DNA from 3 places in the Yersinia antarctica genome. Region 3 is predicted to be linked to each of the others. Evidence: predicted binding sites of a transcription regulator. Region 3 holds the regulator's gene; each other region holds the start of a gene.

Region 1 (7,099 bases), 1.7 Mb from region 3:
TAATAACAATGAAACGTTCAGATGTGGTTTTTTCCAGCCCAACATAAAATGTATCGTCAGTTTCCTGATAAATAAGTTGGTCCAATTGAGGGTCGGTTCCTACTACATGGCGATACACTTGATAAGGCAGTAATGTTTTTTCATGTTTGCGCACGTAATAGAGCGTTTTTGAATCATTGGCCCACTCAAAACTACCTGAGGTATTGCTGATAACTTCTTCGTGCCAAACATCACTTTGCAAATGTTTCACCCGAATATCATATTGGCGACGCGATAAGAAATCCTCTGCAACCGCTAATAGATGATTATCTGGGCTAACATCCAACCCACCCAAGGTATAAAACTCACTGTCCGCTGCCCGTTGGTTGCCATCCAATAACGTTTCCCAACTGCTATCAGCCCAAACCGGTTGACGCACGTAAATAGCATATTCATTACCCGGCTCAAAACGCGTCTGATAGCGATAGCCGTTGCGGATATAGGGGACTGATTCTTCCTGTGGCGGAATTCGCGAAACCATCTCTTGATACAGGGTTTCTCGCAAAGGTTGTTGTGGCTGCAACACTGCGTTGGTGAAATCATTTTCAGCTTGCAAGTAGTTCAGAACATCGGCGTCAGTACGCTCGTCATCACGTAGCCAATAATAGTCATCTACACGGGTATCGCCGTGCATAGTTATTGGATAAGGGCGTTTATCGGCCTTTGGAGGTATGGTCATTGATTGAGTTATCCATCTGTGTTCGTTAACGCGAGAGTGACACGATTACCTGTGGATGCCAAGCACCAGCATATGCTTATAATTTAGCTGAAGGGAGCTAATTAAATGATAAATATGATTATAAAAGAGACCTGAGAGAGTATCCGCCGTGAGGGGGGATAAACAGGTACCAGATACGTTTCCTCCAGCACCTGTTTGGCAGCTATTAACTTTATGCAGACGTTATTCTACCCAGACCTATTTGAGTCAATTACTAATGAGAGGTATACCTATTTAGGACCATTATAGGTAATGCTGCCAGCTTTGCAGTCAAGTACCACTTGGTAGGTTTTGTCACCCTTGTTACCACGAACAGTCATTGGAACCTGCCAGACATCATCCTGACCTGTAATGTCTACCGCGCTAATCCAAACCACTGGGCTATCAGTACCCAATTGTTTCTTATCCGCTTCCCAACGCGTAATTCTGTTTTGCAGAAAATCTCGCTTAACCTGCGTTGCTACCTGAGATTGGTTTAAACCGGGGCAAGCAGGTAATTTCGCTACTCGCGGCTCTTGGGCCTGTACACCACTGGTGATACCCGCCAATGCAGTGATCAATACCAAGGCTAATCCTGTCTTTCTCATCATTCCTCCAAATATTATTATTTCTATCCTATGGTAGGAACGATGATTGAAAGGTAGGTTACAGAGTGAACAGCGTTGCAGGGTAATAATGATAACGCCGTTTAATTAACACCGCGTAAATTCAATCACATAAAACTGTTCCAGCCCAGGATAGATCTCCTTAATCACCTTTTTCAGCTCATCCAATGACATATTTTCTTGCTCCGCATGACGGTCAGACAGTGCCTCCAGCGTGATTGGCGTGACTGATTTGACCATAATGTGGCAGAAGAATACGCCATCTTCATTGCGACATACGCGCAAGGTTTCCCCTGGGCGGAAATCGGATTCACTGCTATCCCGGATGGTGATCGTCTTACGATCTGCCAGAATATCCGCCTCAAATCGGCTAAAGAAGGTGATTTCACGATTCATTTTAGATCCCTTTTTCACTTTCTGCTGAAAGTTGGCAAATTAAGCGGCTTGATTTTCTTCAGATTTGTTTTTTTTCTCTGGTACATTCTTTTCCGCTTTCACTTTTGCTTGCCCATCGACAGGAGTCGCAGGGTTAGCACCTCGAAGAATTTGCCCCAAAGCCTCTTTATTTTCTGCCAGGAAGAAACTCAGCGCTTCGCGTTGATCTTCTTCAAGGGTTAAGGGAGCCTGTGACAGCCACTCAGACAAATTGTCAGCCAAATCCAGCATTTTATCGTAAGCATCGGCTTCTTTTTTGGTTGTGAAAGTCATTTTTTCCTCACCCTGTCTTACCACGACGAATTTTATTTCAACGGCCATTGCTGTATGTCCTTTTCATGTCTTTCACGCCCACAAGTAACTGTACATATAAACAGTATAGTGTGAGTTGTCGGGGGGATGCAACAGTCATCTCCCCTTCGTGTAATTATTTCAATAAACGGGCTTTGCAGTTTTTGCCTTTAATCTTGCCTTGTTGTAATTGCTGTAAGGCACGTTTGGCACTGGCTTTACGGATTGCAACATAGGCATGGACTGGGAACATATCAATCTTACCGACGTCAGCAGCGGTCAGACCGGCCTCACCGGTTAAAGCACCTAAAATATCACCTGGGCGAATTTTTGCTTTGCGCCCACCATCAATGCATAACGTGACCATTTCAGGCTCTAGCATCGTGTTAGCACTACGGCTCACCTGTTCCGCCGGGGTCCATTTCAGTTTTATTTGCAGATAATCTTCAATGGCATGCGCGCGGGACATCTCTTGTGGTGTACACAAGCTAACCGCCAGACCACTCATCCCTGCCCGACCAGTACGACCAATACGGTGCACGTGAACCTCTGGGTCAAAGGCCAGCTCAAAGTTAACCACCAGCGCCAGATCTTTAATGTCCAGGCCTCGGGCTGCTACATCGGTTGCCACCAGCACACGACAACTGCGGTTGGCAAAACGCACCAGCACCTGATCACGGTCACGTTGTTCTAAGTCACCATGCAAAGCCAGCACACTGATTCCACGAGATTCCAATGCTTCATAGACACTTTGGCAATCTTTCTTGGTGTTACAGAAAACCACACAAGAACTCGGCTGATAATGACTGAGAACTGATATCAGTAGCGGCAAACGTTTTTCGCGGGTGGTTTCAAAGAACACCTGCTCAATGGCAGGAACTTCATCGCCATCATCAACTTCAACATTGATTGGTTGGCGTTGAACTCGCGCACTGATTCGTTCGATACCGACCGGATAGGTAGCTGAGAACAGTAGGGTTTGGCGCTGTGGCGGGGTATAGGCAATGACATCGTCGATGGCATCGGTAAAGCCCATATCCAGCATGCGATCAGCCTCATCCAATACCAGAATCTTAAGATCTTCCAGTACCAGTGTTTTCTTACGCAAATGCTCCTGAATACGCCCCGGCGTGCCCACAACAATGTGTGGCGCATGTACCAGTGAATCCAATTGATGCCCCATCGGTTGGCCACCGCACAAGGTCAGGATTTTAATGTTTTGCGTGAAACGGGCCAATCGGCGCAACTCTTTGCTGACCTGATCAGCCAATTCACGGGTCGGGCACAGTACCAATGCCTGGGTAACAAACTCACCGACCGCAATTTTATCGAGTAAACCAATACCGAATGCCGCAGTTTTGCCACTGCCGGTTTTGGCTTTTGCCCGGACATCCTGCCCGTTGAGGATTGCCGGTAAAGCCGCAGCCTGTACCGGTGTCATCTCGGTATAGCCAAGTTCATTAAGATTGGACAACTGCTCAGCAGGCAGCGTCAGGGAAGAAAAGGAAGTTGTGCTCACGGCAGTAACTCTTATAACTGGATGGAATGGCAGCGACAGCCTGAAGGCAAGCGCAAGATTTTGGCGCGATAATACCAGAAATGGGGGCATTGCCGGAGTTAAACCGCAAAAAACAAACCAAATACGCAATGCGCTGCGCATATATTGATATCGACTCACTGCCATTCGCCAGATACGCAATCGTTTTCGTTGCCATTTTGCCGTATACTGGCGCCCGTAAAATTGATCGCGCGACAAATAAATGTGCAACTATCCCACTGATGTAGGTACCTAACTATGCTAACTATTGGAACCGCTCTGCGCCCAGGCGCTACCCGTGTCATGTTGCTTGGCTCTGGCGAGTTGGGTAAAGAAGTGGCTATCGAATGCCAAAGACTGGGGCTGGAAGTGATTGCCGTGGATCGCTATGCAGATGCACCCGCCATGCATGTTGCCCATCGCAGCCATGTAATTAATATGCTGGATGGCTCGGCGCTGAAACAGTTGGTCGAACAGGAAAAACCGCACTATATCGTGCCAGAAATAGAAGCTATCGCCACCGATATGCTGGTTGAACTCGAGATGATGGGCCAACGGGTCGTGCCTTGTGCCGAGGCAACCCGGCTGACGATGAACCGTGAAGGCATTCGCCGTTTAGCGGCAGAAACCCTGCAATTGCCAACCTCTAGCTACCGTTTCGCCGACACTGATAGCGCATTCCGTCAGGCCGTTAGTGAAGTGGGTTATCCCTGTATCGTTAAGCCAGTAATGAGTTCTTCCGGTAAAGGCCAAAGTCTGATCCGCAATGCAGGTCAACTGCAAACCGCCTGGGATTATGCCCAACAAGGTGGCCGCGCCGGGGGTGGCAGAGTGATTGTTGAAGGCTTGGTTCGTTTTGATTTTGAAATTACCCTGCTGACAATCAATGCTGTTGATGGCATCCATTTTTGTGCGCCTATTGGCCACCGTCAGGAAGATGGCGACTACCGTGAGTCTTGGCAACCACAGGTGATGAGTGAGACCGCCTTCGCGCGCGCAAAAGCGATCGCGTCTCAGGTGGTGAAAGCTCTCGGCGGTTATGGCTTATTTGGCGTGGAATTATTTGTTTGTGGCGATGAAGTGATTTTCAGTGAAGTGTCACCGCGCCCGCACGATACCGGCATGGTGACGTTAATTTCACAAAATATGTCTGAGTTCGCATTACATGTCCGGGCATTTCTTGGTTTCCCGATTGGCACTATCCGTCAATATGGCGCGGCCGCTTCAGCGGTTATTTTACCTGAATTGACCAGCCAGAATATTGCTTATCATGGCTTAGAAACTGCGTTGACTGGCGATACGCAAATTCGCTTATTTGGTAAACCTGACATTGCCGGCAAACGGCGTTTAGGGGTGGCGCTGGCCGTCGCTGATGATATCACTACCGCCATCGAAGTAGCGAAACGAGCCGCAGCGGCTGTCGTGGTCAGTGGGTAACCCTCAGCCCGTTCATCTGGTTATCCCATAAAAAACCCGCCAATTAACGGCGGGTTTAATCAGTTGCTATCCCGAGCTTATCCCTCGTACGGATCCTCAATGTCATCCGCATCTTGCTCATTATCACGGCGATAATCAGATTCATCATGATCATCAAAATCAGTATCTTCAAAGATAGCCATGGCTTGTGGATCATCTTGGTGCCGCTCACGGATTTCTGCGGCCACCAGTGCGATCGCTTCACCACTGCTCATACCTTCTGACATGAATTTGTGAATACGTTCGACAGCTTCTTGCTGTTCCTCATGGGAAAGTGAAGGCATACCCGCTAGCATTGATTCATCTCCAACATATAATTGATTAAGTATACCTGTTTATTCGGGTCTGCGGTGAATTGACTGCCCCAGACGACCCGCCCGCCAATTTATGCTAATCTTCACTGCGGCGCGCTGCGAACTGCGTCATCGCGCCCCCAATATGTCCATCCGAAAGAAAAGAATAGTGACTCATGAGTGTGAAATCCCTGACCATCAAAGCCTTGCCTTATCAGCCTGACGCCCTGCTCCAACAATTTGCTCCACTCGCCAATCAAAGCTGGGCAATGCTGCTGCATTCGGGATTCGCAGAACATGCTCATAATCGTTTTGATATATTGGTCGCTGACCCGCAGGTAACACTCACCACTCGGGGCCTGCAAACGGAGATAATCAGCGCGCAAGGCCGAGTCTGCTCCCCGGCAGATCCCTTCTGTTTATTACAGCAGCAGCTCGATAAATTCGCCTTGCCACTGCCATCACACCCTGACCTGCCATTTCTGGGCGGTGCATTGGGGTTATTTGGTTATGACCTGGGCCGTCGAGTTGAGAAGTTGCCGACACTGGCCGAACAAGATATCGCATTACCGGATATGGCGGTCGGCTTGTATGACTGGGCGCTGATTGCCGACCATCATTTGCAGAAGCTGACGCTGGTGTGTCATGGGGATGCCGAGCAGCGCCTACTCTGGCTACAGCAGCAACAGAGTCCTAAAGCTCCCCAGTCATTCACACTGACCAGCCCATGGCAGGCCAATATGTCGCGGGCGGAATATGGCGAAAAATTCCGCCAGATTCAAGAGTACCTGCACAGTGGTGACTGCTATCAAATTAATCTGGCACAGAGATTCAGTGCTGAATATCAAGGTGATGAATGGCAAGCCTTTCTGTCGTTGAGTCGCAGTAATCGCGCACCGTTTTCGGCCTTTATCCGCTTGCCACACAACGCCATACTGAGTGTCTCGCCGGAGCGCTTTTTATGGCTGGAAAACCATCAAATTCAAACCCGCCCGATCAAGGGCACACTGCCACGTTTGGAGCTCCCCGAGCAGGACCGCTTGCAGGCTGAACGGTTAGCTAACTCACCGAAAGATCGGGCTGAAAATCTGATGATAGTGGACCTGCTGCGCAACGATATTGGCCGTGTGGCACAACCAGGTAGCGTGCGGGTGCCTGAGTTATTTGTTGTTGAGCCTTTCCCGGCAGTGCACCATTTAGTTAGCACCATTACCGCGACCCTGCCTGCTGAATGCCCGGCGACGGCGCTGCTTCGAGCCTGCTTCCCCGGTGGTTCAATAACCGGAGCACCGAAGATTCGTGCCATGGAGATCATCGAACAACTGGAGCCACAGCGGCGCAATGCCTATTGCGGTAACATTGGCTATATTAGTTGCTGTGGTACGATGGATACCAACATCACCATCCGCACGCTGTTGACCGAAAACGGCAAAATCTATTGTTCTGCCGGTGGAGGAATTGTGGCTGATAGCCAGGAGCAGGCTGAATATCAGGAAACATTTGATAAAATCGCCCGCATTTTGCCGCAACTGGAAATGCCTGGCGTTGAAAAAGACAGCTTATAAGCGAGCCATTCTGTGAGTGAATTATTTATCGGGCAAACTTTGTCTGAATTTATCAGCCGGTTTCAACTGCAACTGCCCCAAGCTGGCAGCTTTACGGCCAATAGCCACCATGCCGCGGTTTTAATTCCGATAATTTGTCG
Region 2 (7,099 bases), 3.3 Mb from region 3:
TGCCGATATGAGCATGCTGTTACAGGAGACTTACAGTGTCTGAACTGTCTCAACTTTCGCCTCAGCCGTTGTGGGATATTTTCGCAAAAATCTGCTCAATCCCCCATCCGTCTTACCATGAAGAAGCGCTGGCGCAGCACATTATGACGTGGGCCAAAGAAAAAGGTCTGCACGCTGAGCGTGACAAGGTCGGTAATATCTTGCTGCGTAAGCCTGCTACCAAAGGGATGGAGAACCGTAAGCCAGTTGCGCTGCAAGCTCATCTGGATATGGTTCCGCAGAAGAATAATGATACGGTACATGACTTTACCAAAGATCCTATCCAACCATATATCGACGGTGAATGGGTTAAAGCCCGTGGCACCACATTGGGTGCGGATAACGGCATTGGTATGGCTTCTGCGCTGGCCGTATTGTCTGATGACAGCGTTGAACATGGCCCACTGGAAGTGTTACTGACCATGACCGAAGAAGCCGGTATGGATGGTGCCTTCGGCCTGCAACCTAATTGGTTGAAAGCCGATATTCTGATTAATACCGATTCTGAACAGGAAGGTGAAATCTATATGGGTTGCGCTGGTGGTATTGATTTTATCACCACTCTGGCCCTGAAGCGCGAAGCCGTTCCTGCTGGGTTCCAAACCCTGAAACTGACCTTAAAAGGCCTTAAAGGTGGTCACTCCGGTGCGGATATCCATTTAGGTTTAGGCAATGCCAACAAGCTGCTGGCCCGCTTCCTGTTTGAACACGCAAAAGATCTGGATCTGCGCGTATTGGATCTCAATGGCGGTACATTGCGTAACGCTATCCCGCGTGAGGGTTCGGTGATCCTGGCAGTTAGTGCAGATAAAGTCGATCAATTGAAAAGCCTTAGTCAGGCGTATCTGGCAACGTTGAAAAACGAGCTGGCGGCGGTGGAAAAAAATCTGGCACTCCTGCTCGAACCGGTATCCACTGAGACAAAAGCGCTGACTAAAGACACACAGCAGCGTTTAGTGGCACTGCTGAATGCCACGCCAAACGGTGTAATTCGCATGAGTGATGCCGTTAAAGGCGTGGTTGAGACCTCACTGAATGTCGGTGTGGTTACCATGAATGAGAACGAAGCAGAAATCATCTGTCTGATTCGCTCCCTGATCGACAGCGGCAAAGATTACGTGGTGAGCATGCTGACGGCAATTGGTCAGTTAGCTGGTGCACAAACGCTACCGAAAGGCGGTTACCCTGGCTGGCAGCCGGACCCAACCTCTCCTGTCATGGCATTGGTGCGGGAAACATACCAAAAACTGTTCAACAAAACACCGAACATCATGGTTATCCACGCGGGTCTGGAGTGTGGTTTATTCAAAAAACCTTACCCGGATATGGATATGGTGTCGATTGGGCCAACCATGACCGGCCCACATTCACCGGATGAACAAGTTCATATCGAAAGCGTGGGTCAATATTGGCAGTTACTGACCGCCCTGCTAAAAGCCATTCCAGAACGGGCATAAACAAATCTGATTGATCTTTATGTGATAACGGCGGTGCTTCGACCCGCCGTTTTTTATTGCATATACTATTCCCAACTAAGCAATAATTGCCGCTCAAGTTGTGGATCCAGTAAAGTGACATGTAGCCCTACCAAGCGAACTCCCCGCCCGGCTCGCCGTTCATTCCATGCAGTGCGCGCCACTTGTAGCAGATCAGTCTTATTCAGTTCCGGCCAGACATGCTCCTGCGTAGTTTGTTGAAAATCATGAAATTTCAATTTAATACCCTGACGCGCAATATGCAGATCCGGCCTCACTTTACGTAATCGAGTTTCCAGTTCAATATAAAGCTGTTCAATCAATGCCTCACAACTTTCCCAGTCATGAATATCTTCCGCCAGCGTTCTTTCAACACCGACCGATTTACGCAATCTGTCCGGGGATATTTCCCGCTCATCAATACCGTGGCTACGCTCCCACAACACATGACCGAATTTGCCAAAACGCTTTAATAGTTCAGCCTGCGGATAGTTTTGTACCTCGCCGCAAGTAACCAACCCGAGTTCTTGTAAACGTTTAGCGGTCACTTTCCCCACGCCAGGAATCTTACTCAACGGCAAATCATGCAGGAAAGGCTGAATCTGATTAGGGGTGATGACATATTGACCATTCGGTTTATTCAGATCTGACGCAATTTTGGCCAGAAATTTTATCGGGGCAATACCGGCGGAGGCGGTCAGACTCAGTTCATCAGAAATGGCTTGACGGATTTCCTGAGCAATTAAAGTGGCAGAACCACTGCATGCAGAGCAATCAGAAACATCCAGATAGGCTTCATCCAGCGAGAGCGGCTCAATCAGCGGGGTATAGCGAGCGAAAATTTCACGGATATGCAGCGACGCCTCTTTATAAGCCGCCATTCTGCCAGGAATAACTTTAAGCTGTGGGCAGAGTTTAAGTGCCATCGCCGTTGGCATAGCACTACGAACACCATAACGTCTGGCAGGGTAATTGGCCGTACTGATCACTCCACGCCGATCGCGGCTGCCGCCAATCGCGATGGGAATATCACGCAAACTGGGATCGTCGCGCATTTCCACTGCCGCGAAGAAGCAATCCATATCGACATGAATAATCTTACGCATGTTATCTTTCCCCAACCAAACCACTGTATAAGGATACAGTTAAATAGGAAAAATTCAAGATTATCCTAATCCTCAACCCGCCTCAGATTGCTTATCGGAGGCTAGCCTGCTAGCTGTTTACTCAGTCCTCTCCAATATCAGCAAGTCCCGCCGATAAAGCTGGCTAGACGGCCTAAATCCACATTACCTCTCGAAAGAATCACACCAGCCCGTTTGCCGCGCAGATCGAACTGATCACCAAACGCAACGGCTGCCTACAGGCAACCGCTGGGTTCAACCACAATCTTCATTTAGTGGTCGCTAAAAATAGAACTCTTCAATGACTTATCTTGCTGATGCCGTTCTAACGCCAGTTCAATCAGTGTTGTGATCAACTCTGTAGAACCGACTCCCGTGGCGCGCCAGAGTTTGGGGTACATACTGATATTAGTGAAACCAGGTAGTGTATTGATTTCATTTATAATAACGGTATTTTCTGGCGTTAAAAAGACATCTACCCGTGCCAGACCACGGCATTCAAGCGTACGAAACGCGGCTAATGCTACTGCGCGAATATTGTCGCTGGCTGCATTGTCTATCACTGCAGGGATAACCACCTGAGCACCGGTTTCATTAATATACTTGGTATCGTAGGAGTAAAATTCATCACTGACGACCACTTCACCACACAGGCTAGCTCGAGGGTTATCATTACCCAGTACCGCACATTCAATCTCGCGCCCAACAATAGCTGATTCAACTAATACCTTATGGTCAAAATCAAACGCAAGCGTAACAGCCTGCTGGTATTCAGCCGCATTGCGTACTTTACTCACCCCAACCGAGGAGCCTTGATTTGCCGGTTTGATAAATAAAGGTAAGCCAAGTTTTGCCGTTATCTGCTCAAAACTGTAATTATCTTTATTTGTCCGTGTCAGCGTAATAAAAGGGGCAATATTCAACCCGGCATCACGCAGTAACCGCTTGGTGAGATCTTTATCCATGCTGACCGCAGATCCCAGCACGCTGGACCCAACGAAGGGGATATTGGCCATGCGCAGCAAGCCTTGCAAAGAACCATCCTCGCCTAATGTACCGTGTACTATCGGGAAAATAACATCCAGTTGCGCCAATGCTGTGGCATTATCCGCCGCAATCAGTTGCTGGCGCTCTTGACCGGGAATCAACGCTACATTTCTGTTTGAGTGATTCAGGGAGATCAGCGCTGGATTCTCTGCATTTAACAAATAGCTGGATGCATCGTTAACATGCCATTTCCCCTGTTTATCAATACCCAGTAGCGTGACATCAAACTTTTCCTTATCAATCGCCTCTACGATGTTTTTAGCCGACTGCAACGACACTTCATGCTCAGCCGATTTACCACCAAAAATCACACCAACCCGCAATTTCGACACACAGTATTCCTTCTTAAAATCTGGCACTTAAAGGTGCAACAACCCAGTGAAATCTCACCTCACACTAATACAATCTTTGTCTGCTTAACTAATGGTTTTTAAGATTTATACAGAGTTTTCTCACTCCGCGACAGGGAATAAACATCATCAATATCAGTATGTAATTCTATCGTTGATGAATGCCACCCTATTTATTCATATCAAGATAACCATCGCGATGAGTCATAATTATCCTAATCAAAACACCAACTAATTACGTATATAACAGAATTGAATACTGTTATTGGTTTTTTTTTGCATTTTGTCATTTATTTTTAATAAAAAACCATTAAATTCGACAAGGTCGAAAAATGTTAGTTATATGATTAACCTTCACCTCATAAAATTCATTATTAGATAATGAATGGAAACTATATATTATGCGAAATTATATAATGGCTACCCTACTCCTTTCCGCTACCTTTGTTGTTAACGCCCAATCTGTTACCCTTGCAGCGCCACAAATTATTGCCCACCGTGCAGGAACGGCTGATGCGCCAGAAAATACCTTACCGGCTATCGATAAAGCACTATCTAATGGTGCTGACGCCATATGGATTACATTACAACTATCGAAAGATAATATTCCGGTATTGTATCGCCCTATAGACCTCAAAGAGTTGACAGATAAGTCCGGTACCATCTCAGGTTATACTGCACAACAACTGGCTAAAGTGGATGCGAGCGTTGCCTATGATAAGAAACATCATATTCAACCGAAGGCTGGCACACACACAGGTATTCCCACACTTGATGAAGTGCTGAAGAAGTATCCTGACACGACATTCTATCTGGACATTAAATCGCCCGATGCCAACCCAATAACCTTTGCCAAAGCCCTAAAAGAGACGCTTACCGCAACCAGCAAAGGAGAAAAAGATCGCTTCGCACGTACCCGAGTTTACTCTACGGATGATAACTATCTGGAAGCACTGGATAAAGTGAATGAAACCAGTGATATCTCACATAAAATCAATCGATTTGAAAGCCGCAACTTTACTCGGACTCAATTAGCTAATATTACGATGGATCATAAATGTGAATTGCCAGCAGATAATAAAGAACGTTGGTATGGTTTAGAGTTACATCGCAAAGTACAAGTGGTAGAAAAATACACGTTGGGCGAAGGGCGTTCTGATGCAGTATTAAGTTGGGATAAAGAGGCGATGGATTGTTTTAGAAGGAATACCAACGCACATATTATTTTCTTCGGCATCAATACTCCCGAAGATTATAAAAAAGCGAGGGAATTACAGGCAAATGGAGTTATGGTTGATTCTCCTGCACTTTTTAAAAGTATAGTGAGTAAGTAAGAATAAATAAGTAAAGAACAACCACAATGGTATAGACGTAAATCAGAAAATGAAAAAACAGCATTATCGACGTAGACTAATCAGCCACGAATAGCACTAAAGCGTAAATACCCCCCTGGTCAACACTGAGTTGGCTGGGGGGTTATGTCTAAATTTGCTTGTCGTGCATATAACCACGTTTTATACAGAATGCTCGGCATTAAAGCATCGTAATCTATAACACATCTTATAGGATACGGTATTGATCCAATTTTTTCTGGCGAGCGGCTTCCTTAGCCAAGCGCTTCTTACGAGAATCACAAGGCTCAGGGCAATCACATACTTTCTCCATCCCCAAACCCGTTATTCCTCCGCAACTGCCCTGTAAGGTTTTACGTTTTACGATATAACCTAACGACATCCCGCCGATGGCCAATAGAAAAAAGACAAAGGATGCGATAAAAACAGTCAACATATCCTCTCCTATCAAGGCCGTTTTTGCAGATAAGGTTTGAACGCATCAGAATAGCGTTCCTCAAAACCTTCATCGGTTTTTACTATCATAAACACTGGAATACCCAGTAAATTAGCGAGTGCCATCCCTCTTTCTGGCCCAAGGACATCTAACCCAGTCGACAGTCCATCTGCGGTCATACAGCTTGGGTCCAAAACAGTAATTGAGACTAATCGGTGGTTAATTGGTCGGCCAGTATCCGGGTCAATCGTATGTGAGTAACGCACACCATTCTGTTCAAAGTAATTACGATAATCCCCTGAGGTTGCTATTGCCATACGTCCAGGTTCGATAACCTCTTGAGCACCTTGCGCAGAACCTGCGACAGGTTTTTCTATCGCAATGCGCCAAGGTTTATTTTCCCCATTATTGCCACGAGTCCGTACTTCCCCTCCGATATCAACCATATAGTTGGTGATATTTTGCGTTTCCAGATATTCGGCTACAACATCGACCCCATATCCCTTGGCAATAGAGGATAGATCAACATACAACTCAGGGATCCGTTTGAGCAAGGCACCATTTTCTACGGCCAGATTATTAATACCGACCCATGCCCGACGTTTGGCAATTTCAGCCTCAGTAGGAACAACATCTGGCCGCCCTTCAGGACCAAAGCCCCATAAGTTAACCAAAGGTCCGACGGTGACATCCAGCGCCCCATCGGTCAGGCGATTAATGCGAATAGCCTCACGCACGACTTTAGCCGTCGCCGCTGAAACCGCGAAAGGTGTATTCACGGCACGACTTTGATTGAAGCGACTCAATTCAGAGTCGGGCCGATATGTCGACATCTGGTCATTAACCTGTTCCAACTCGCGGTCTATTTCCTGCTGTAACTTCTCTGGGCTGGGTGTGGATGAGTCACTCATATACTTAATTGAATATGAAGTTCCCATGGTTTTACCTTCGAGATTAACTTGCTCAGGACCACATCCTGTGAGCAGCAAAATCCCCACCACTGCCATGAACCAATGTGTTATCTGTTTCTGCACAATATCCCCAATTGCAGTAAAAAGCCGTGTAATGGCAAATCAGCCACCAAAATCATCAAGCATAATATTGTCGTCTTCCACACCGAGATCCTTCAGCATCTTGATAACTGCCGCATTCATCATCGGAGGGCCACACATATAGAATTCACAATCTTCCGGTGCCGGATGATTTTTAAGGTAATTTTCTAACAACACGTTATGAATGAAGCCGGTATATCCCGTCCAATTATCTTCCGGCTGTG
Region 3 (7,099 bases):
GGAACAGAGGCGGCGGGAATTGTCACTAAAGTTGGTTCGTCGGTTAACACAATCAATGTCGGTGACCGGGTGGTATATGCCCAATCAGCTCTCGGGGCTTACAGCGAAGTGCATAATGTTGCGGCAGAGAAGATTGCCATACTTCCTGACAACATCTCTTTCGAGCAGGCCGCAGCATCATTCCTCAAAGGGCTGACCGTCCACTATCTGTTGCGCCAAACCCACGAGATAAAACCGGGTGAGGTATTCCTATTCCATGCGGCGGCGGGTGGTGTCGGACTAATTGCTTGCCAGTGGGCGAAAGCGCTTGGTGCTAAGCTTATCGGCAGTGTTGGCTCTGATGAAAAGGCCGAATTGGCAAAAGCCGCTGGCGCCTGGGCCACGATTAACTATCGTACAGAAAATATCGCCGAGCGGGTGGCAGAGCTGACTAATGGCGAGAAAGTGGGTGTGGTGTATGACTCGGTTGGGAAAAGTACCTGGCTGGATTCGCTTAATAGCCTTAAGCGCAGAGGCTTGATGGTGAGTTTCGGTAATGCCTCCGGCCCAGTGACAGGAGTAGATCTTGCCATCCTGAACCAAAAAGGCGGGCTATATATTACTCGCCCCTCCCTCAACACTTATGTCACCAATCGGCAAGAGTTAGCAAGTGCCAGCCACGAACTGTTTTCACTGATTGCTGGCGGAGCCATTAATGTCGATGTGGCAAAAGCACAGCAATTCCCGTTGCGTGATGCTCACCGTGCCCATCAAATCCTAGAAAGCCGCCAGACCACAGGATCCAGCTTGCTGATACCCTGAGTTGTTTGGCCATTCCTAAGGTAATATTGTTGAAAAAACAAAGGGCTCCGATTAGGGAGCCCTTCTTTACAACGCTTTCTTTGATGCACATGTAGGGGTACAGCAGCGTATTCTGTCAGAGCTAACTGCCGTTTATACGGCTATTTTTACCTCTGGCAGGGATGAAAATGCGATACCAAATCGTATCGGTTAGCATCCTAGCAAGCACGCCCGAGAAAAAATACGTTTTCCCTCTGATTCGCCCCACTAATCTTTCAGGCTGTGATCGCTACCGCAAGAAAGGGAAATTTTAGTAACGCCGGACTATCGGTTTCTGCATCGAACGCCATATCCAGACGGCCACAACCGCCAGAATCAACCAAGGTAGCAGCTTAATCATCATGACGAATAAGCCCCCTACCATCATAAAAGCAGCAGCCACCAGTAATGCAGCGAAGATCCCTAACAGGGAAATACCGGTTACCATCAGCATGATAAAAAAGCCGATAACAAAGAGAATTTCAAACATGGCTGGCTCCTTAATAATTGTGTATGTCCCACAACCACATCATTAAATATAACGAACAAATCGGGGATTTTATAAGAAGTATTACAAGAAGCATGCCAACTTTAACATATCAGCTAATTCATTGAATTTAATGATTAAGTAATATTAACATCTACCAGAAAAATGGATAGGCATGGTCAATTTGACTAACTTATAGCTAATTTACTATTCTATTATACTCAAAGTAATTGGCGTCGCAGGTAGGCAGCAAGTGAACGCATCCCGATGAGCTTACACAGTCAAGTGATTTGAACGCTGCTTGCAGCGGCCTCGCCTTGCGAGGCCCACCGGATGGGCCGAGTCACTAGCGTAGCTAACAACCCTGCGACTTCAAGGACGAAGGGTATAAGGCCGAGTGACCAGCGCTAAGGCTTGCTCTACTACAGCAACGCCAGCACCAGGCTTATGGGCATTTTCGCTTAGATGGCGACGCCATTGACGCGCACCAGGAATTCCCTGAAAAATCCCAAGAATATGCCGGGTGATGTGGCCCAAATAAGCGCCGCGAGACAACTCCTGTTCGATATAAGGATAAAGCGCTTCAATCGCCTTAATGCTATCGACCACTGGGGCATTTACATCAAATAGTTCGCGATCCACTTGGGTCAAAATGCTTGGATTTTGGTAGGCTTCACGGCCCATCATTACCCCATCAAGATGTTTAAGATGCTCTTTGGCTTCAGCCAGCGTTTTCACACCACCATTAATGGCAATAGTCAGTGTTGGGAAATCACGCTTGAGCTGATAAACCCGCTCATAATCCAGCGGTGGCACTTCACGGTTCTCTTTCGGGCTAAGCCCTGAGAGCCAGGCTTTGCGAGCATGAATGGTAAAGATATCGCATTCGCCACGGTCCGCCACCGTTTGCACAAACTCGCATAAGAACTCATAGCTATCCAGTTGGTCAATGCCGATACGAGTTTTAACGGTGACAGGAATAGAAACCACATCGCGCATAGCTTTAATGCAGTCAGCGACCAGTTCAGCCTCACCCATCAGGCAAGCGCCAAAACGACCATTTTGTACCCGATCAGACGGGCAACCCACATTTAGGTTTATTTCATTGTAGCCGCGTTGTTCAGCCAATTTGGCACAATGGGCCAGCGCCTGCGGGTCACTGCCTCCAAGTTGCAGTGCCACCGGATGATCCTGTTCGCTATAAGCCAGATAGTCAGCTTTACCATGAATAATGGCACCGGTGGTGACCATTTCGGTATATAACAAGGTCTGCTTGGTTAACAAACGATGAAAATAACGGCAATGACGATCGGTCCAATCGAGCATCGGCGCGACGGAAAAACGTTGTAGAGGGTAGTGTGGCTTATTGGCCGGGGTGCTGGAAAAAGTCTGGGCTGCGTGCATTTACGGTGATTTCATCGGTTATTATTTCATCAAATACCCTTTAAAGTTGCCCGCCGAGCGAACCCTACAAAGGGATGGAATGAGTAATTATACCATAGAAGCTGACCATAGCTGCCTGTGTGATAATTGAACTCTACGACTGATCGTTCTGTCATCGAATCCTGTGAATTAACAAAAGTGTGATACCCACCTTCCCTTCGTTTTTTCACCTATCGGCGATTAACGCTAAATATGGTAAAATCATTTCAATTCAAATGCTGCGGGATGGATATCATGAAACCTATCGATGAGGAAAAGCTGCTGGCTCAGGCTGAAAGTCTGTGTCAACAACGTAACGTCCGGCTGACACCGCAACGTCTTGAAGTACTACGCTTAATGGCACAACAACCTGGCGCAATCAGTGCCTATGACCTGTTGGATTTGTTGCGTGTGTCTGAGCCACAAGCCAAGCCTCCAACTGTTTATCGCGCATTGGATTTTTTGCTGGAGCAAGGGTTTATTCACCGCGTCGAGTCAGCTAATAGTTATGTGCTATGTCATCATTTTGAAGAGCCAACCCATACTTCAGCGCTATTTATCTGTGATCGGTGCAAAATAGTCACTGAACGCACCACCGTGGGCATTGAAGAGGCATTGTCACAGTTAGCAAAACAATCAGGTTTTGTGCTGCGTCACAGTGTGGTTGAAGCGCACGGTTTATGTGCTGAATGCGGGGAAGTTGAAGCATGCGAAAGCCATGAGCATTGTGACCATGACCACTCTATTGTTACTAAAAAGAAATAGCTGCGTACCTAATTGAAGTTGCAGCAATGTTAGCTGCTCTCCAATTACTTTTGCCTTATACCCGTCATACTTCAAGCTGCATGTGTGTTGGCTGCTCTCAATAACCCGAATCACTTACTCATGTAAGCTCATCGGGATTAATGAGCCTCATCCTTGAGGCTCACCCAGCGGGCTAGCATAAATGCTGTACAAATCGGTTACCGCCTTCCTGCAACTCGAATTATTTAGGGTATAGATAGAGATCCCTGGTGGGTATATATCGGTTAGCAAAAAGTAGACTGCCGCGAGCAATGCGACAGGGTAATAATTAATAATAAGGCACGTCCTTGTGCAGATGTAGATATAAATACAGGTGAGCTAGAATAGCTTTTATTAAAATAACCTCACCGCTTCAATATAATTGGAGTTGATACACCAATAACTAGACGGGGTTGATTAACAATGCATATTCTATGAAACGAGAGACCCGATTAATTTATATCAATATCAGTTTAATTCCATTTAATGCTGTTACCAGCGATATTTGCTGTGGTCTTCCCAGGCTTTGACTTCTTTCTCGGCTTGCTCTTTCTGATAGCCGTATTTCTCCTGGATTTTACCCACTAGCTGGTCACGCTTACCTTCGATTACCGTTAAGTCATCGTCAGTCAGCTTGCCCCATTTTTCTTTCACTTTACCTTTAAACTGCTTCCAGTTACCGTCGGCTTGATCTTTATTCATAATATCTCCGTTACCTTGGGATTAGTCAGTTTATTTAATTCAATACGATAAACATTCTCTATTGATAAAAACAACCACATTTAAATTAGTCACTCACAGTCATAATTTAAAATTAAACTTCGTTGTTTCGCTTACCGTACGAATAACTATAGCAGAGGATACTAGCAATTAAAGTCAGGATAATATTAATCACTGAGATTATAGCTATAAAGTAAAAATAAGCACTGATATTATTCAGTTAAAACAGTAGGTAATAACTTATTGTCGGAATCGTCTCAATCTAAATAACTTTTCCATACTTGGAGCTGTAGCAGGCTAGCTGTACTTGTTACTTGGCCCCTTCCCAGACATCACCTCTGAGAGGCCGCAGCAAGCAGCATTCAAATTTTCTCCCCGCAGATTTGTCATCCAAATCATCTACTTGTCGTTAGCATTGATCGGAATTAGCGAGCTTCTTTGCGGCTGCCTGCCTGCAACGTCAATTAATTTGGGCGTCTGAATCGTTTAATGGGGTCATTAATAATAAAAAGCCGCTCCTGAGCAGGAACGGCTTATCAGTTCAATATAAAACGCTAATGTTAGATCCAGTCACCATTACGGATAACACCGACGGCCAATCCTTCAATAGTGAAGCTTTGTTCGCGCAGATCGACAATAATCGGTTGGAACTCACTATTTTCTGGCAAAAGCTGTACGATATTACCTTGTTTTTTCAAGCGTTTTACCGTCACTTCATCATCAATTCGTGCCACTACAACTTGCCCGTTACGCACATCTTGCGTTTTATGCACCGCTAATAGGTCGCCATCCAGAATACCGATATCTCTCATCGACATCCCATTAACCCGCAACAGAAAATCTGCACTCGGTTTAAACATTGATGGGTCTACTTTGTAGTGCCCTTCAATATGCTGCTGTGCCAGCAAAGGTTCACCTGCGGCAACCCGACCAATCAGTGGCAGGCCATCTTCTTCTTCCATCAGCAAACGAATGCCACGGGAAGCGCCAGAAACAATCTCAATGACGCCTTTACGGGCCAGTGCTTTTAAATGCTCTTCAGCGGCGTTAGGAGAGCGAAACCCCAGACGCTGCGCAATTTCGGCACGGGTCGGTGGCATGCCGGTTTGCGCTAAGTGATCGCGAACCAGGTCATAAACCTCTTGCTGTCTGGTAGTAAGTGCTTTCATTCCGCCCCCTGTTTGTTTATACAGTCTTGCTGTGAGTATATACAGGTAAGCGGGTGTTGGGAACCAAAGAGTGAATAAAAACAGGGATTAATCACAGCTTATTTCTGCGGCATTGTTCGTCATAACATTAACCGGCATGCTGGCAAAGTACGGTTATCCAAACAAATAACGCTAACAAGATAGCGAGGAATACCGCCGCGGACCCCATATCTTTGGCGCGGCCCGATAGCTCATGGAACTCACTGCCAATCCTGTCCACTACCGCCTCAATCGCACTGTTAATGACTTCGATAATTATCACTAAAACCACGCTACCAATTAATAAAAGGCGTGCGATAGCATCTACATCCAGCCAGAAGGCCAGTATGATAGCGATTATGGCAGCAACAGCTTCCTGACGAAATGCCGCTTCGTTTTTCCAGGCAGCCGTTAAGCCTTTCACAGAATAACCGGCCGCTTTATAGACTCGGGCCAGCCCTGTTGATTGATTCGCCATGTTTTATTGCCTTTATCTTAAGTTAATGATGATTTTTGCCGCTTTCTGTTGTCTTATCACCACAGATCTCAAAACCAGTTTCTGGTATCCTTGCGACGAATTGCTAACAAGAGGCTTCATGTAGTTATGTCAGGTTGGCGTAAAATATATTATAAGTTATTGAATTTACCACTTAAAATGTTGGTAAAAAGCAAGGTTATTCCGGCAGACCCTGTGACTGAGTTAGGGCTAGACCCCTCTCGTCCTATTCTGTACGTTTTGCCTTACAATTCTAAGGCTGATTTGCTGACTTTGCGAGCGCAGTGTCAAGCACAAGACCTGCCCGACCCATTGATTCCATTGGAAATCGATGGAGTGCAACTGCCCAGCCATGTGTTTATCGATAATGGCCCGCGGGTCTTTCGCTACTACGCGCCTAAACAGGAATCGGTAAAGCTGTTCCACGACTATCTGGATTTGCACCGCAATAATCCCGAGTTAGATATCCAGATGTTACCGGTTTCCGTGATGTTTGGTCGTTCGCCGGGGCGTGAAGGCCACGGAACACCCCATCTGCGCGTGCTTAACGGAGTGCAAAAATTCTTCGCGGTATTGTGGCTGGGTCGCGATAGTTTTGTGCGTTTCTCTACCACAGTTTCACTGCGCAGGATGGCCAGCGAGCACGGTACCGATAAAACTATCGCCCACAAACTGGCTCGCGTAGCGCGGATGCACTTCTCCCGTCAACGCCTGGCAGCGGTTGGCCCTAGTCTGCCTGCCCGGCAGGATCTGTTCAAAAAGTTGCTGACATCAAAGGCGATTGAAAAGGCCGTCGCCGATGAAGCGCGGACCAAGAAAATCTCCCATGAGAAAGCACAGCAAAATGCCATTACGCTGATGGAAGAGATCGCAGCCGACTTCTCATATGAAGCCGTGCGCCTGTCTGACAGAGTATTGAGCTGGACGTGGAACCGTTTGTATCAAGGTATTAACGTCCATAATGCAGAACGGGTGCGGCAGTTGGCGCAAGATGGCCATGAAATCGTCTATGTGCCTTGTCATCGCAGCCATATGGATTATCTGCTGCTCTCCTACGTGCTTTATCATCAAGGGCTGGTGCCGCCGCATATTGCCGCCGGGATTAACCTTAACTTCTGGCCTGCCGGGCCTATCTTCCGCCGTTTGGGCGCGTTCTTTATTCGTCGCACCTTTAAAGGCAACAAA

The links. Region 3 encodes LexA, which represses DNA repair genes until DNA is damaged. Its sites were predicted from a motif close to TNCTGTATGTACATACAGNA; they were not measured.
Positions count from the first base shown of each region.
Region 1: ACWJJO_RS13030 (YebG family protein) is a predicted target of LexA. The motif match lies at 2,157-2,176, and genes of this name have one in related genera.
Region 2: dinB (DNA polymerase IV) is a predicted target of LexA. The motif match lies at 2,642-2,661, and genes of this name have one in related genera.

Region 1 covers NZ_JBSJQF010000001.1:2,790,889-2,797,987, forward strand. Annotated here, with positions in the region: gene ACWJJO_RS13015 (S9 family peptidase) at 1-718, opposite strand, end outside; gene yebF (protein YebF) at 988-1,344, opposite strand; gene yqfB (N(4)-acetylcytidine aminohydrolase) at 1,450-1,758, opposite strand; gene ACWJJO_RS13030 (YebG family protein) at 1,798-2,118, opposite strand; gene dbpA (ATP-dependent RNA helicase DbpA) at 2,225-3,607, opposite strand; gene purT (formate-dependent phosphoribosylglycinamide formyltransferase) at 3,884-5,062, shown strand; gene ACWJJO_RS13045 (YoaH family protein) at 5,140-5,397, opposite strand; gene pabB (aminodeoxychorismate synthase component 1) at 5,571-6,959, shown strand; gene ACWJJO_RS13055 (CoA pyrophosphatase) at 6,972-7,099, shown strand, end outside.
Region 2 covers NZ_JBSJQF010000001.1:1,146,210-1,153,308, reverse strand. Annotated here, with positions in the region: gene pepD (beta-Ala-His dipeptidase) at 36-1,496, shown strand; gene dinB (DNA polymerase IV) at 1,562-2,620, opposite strand; gene ddlA (D-alanine--D-alanine ligase) at 2,911-4,017, opposite strand; gene ACWJJO_RS05085 (glycerophosphodiester phosphodiesterase family protein) at 4,437-5,369, shown strand; gene nqrM ((Na+)-NQR maturation NqrM) at 5,596-5,823, opposite strand; gene ACWJJO_RS05075 (FAD:protein FMN transferase) at 5,835-6,857, opposite strand; gene nqrF (NADH:ubiquinone reductase (Na(+)-transporting) subunit F) at 6,897-7,099, opposite strand, start outside.
Region 3 covers NZ_JBSJQF010000001.1:4,485,035-4,492,133, forward strand. Annotated here, with positions in the region: gene ACWJJO_RS20740 (NADPH:quinone reductase) at 1-801, shown strand, start outside; gene pspG (envelope stress response protein PspG) at 1,091-1,309, opposite strand; gene dusA (tRNA dihydrouridine(20/20a) synthase DusA) at 1,679-2,710, opposite strand; gene zur (zinc uptake transcriptional repressor Zur) at 2,984-3,493, shown strand; gene ACWJJO_RS20760 (CsbD family protein) at 4,004-4,213, opposite strand; gene lexA (transcriptional repressor LexA) at 4,792-5,400, opposite strand; gene ACWJJO_RS20770 (diacylglycerol kinase) at 5,528-5,896, opposite strand; gene plsB (glycerol-3-phosphate 1-O-acyltransferase PlsB) at 6,023-7,099, shown strand, end outside.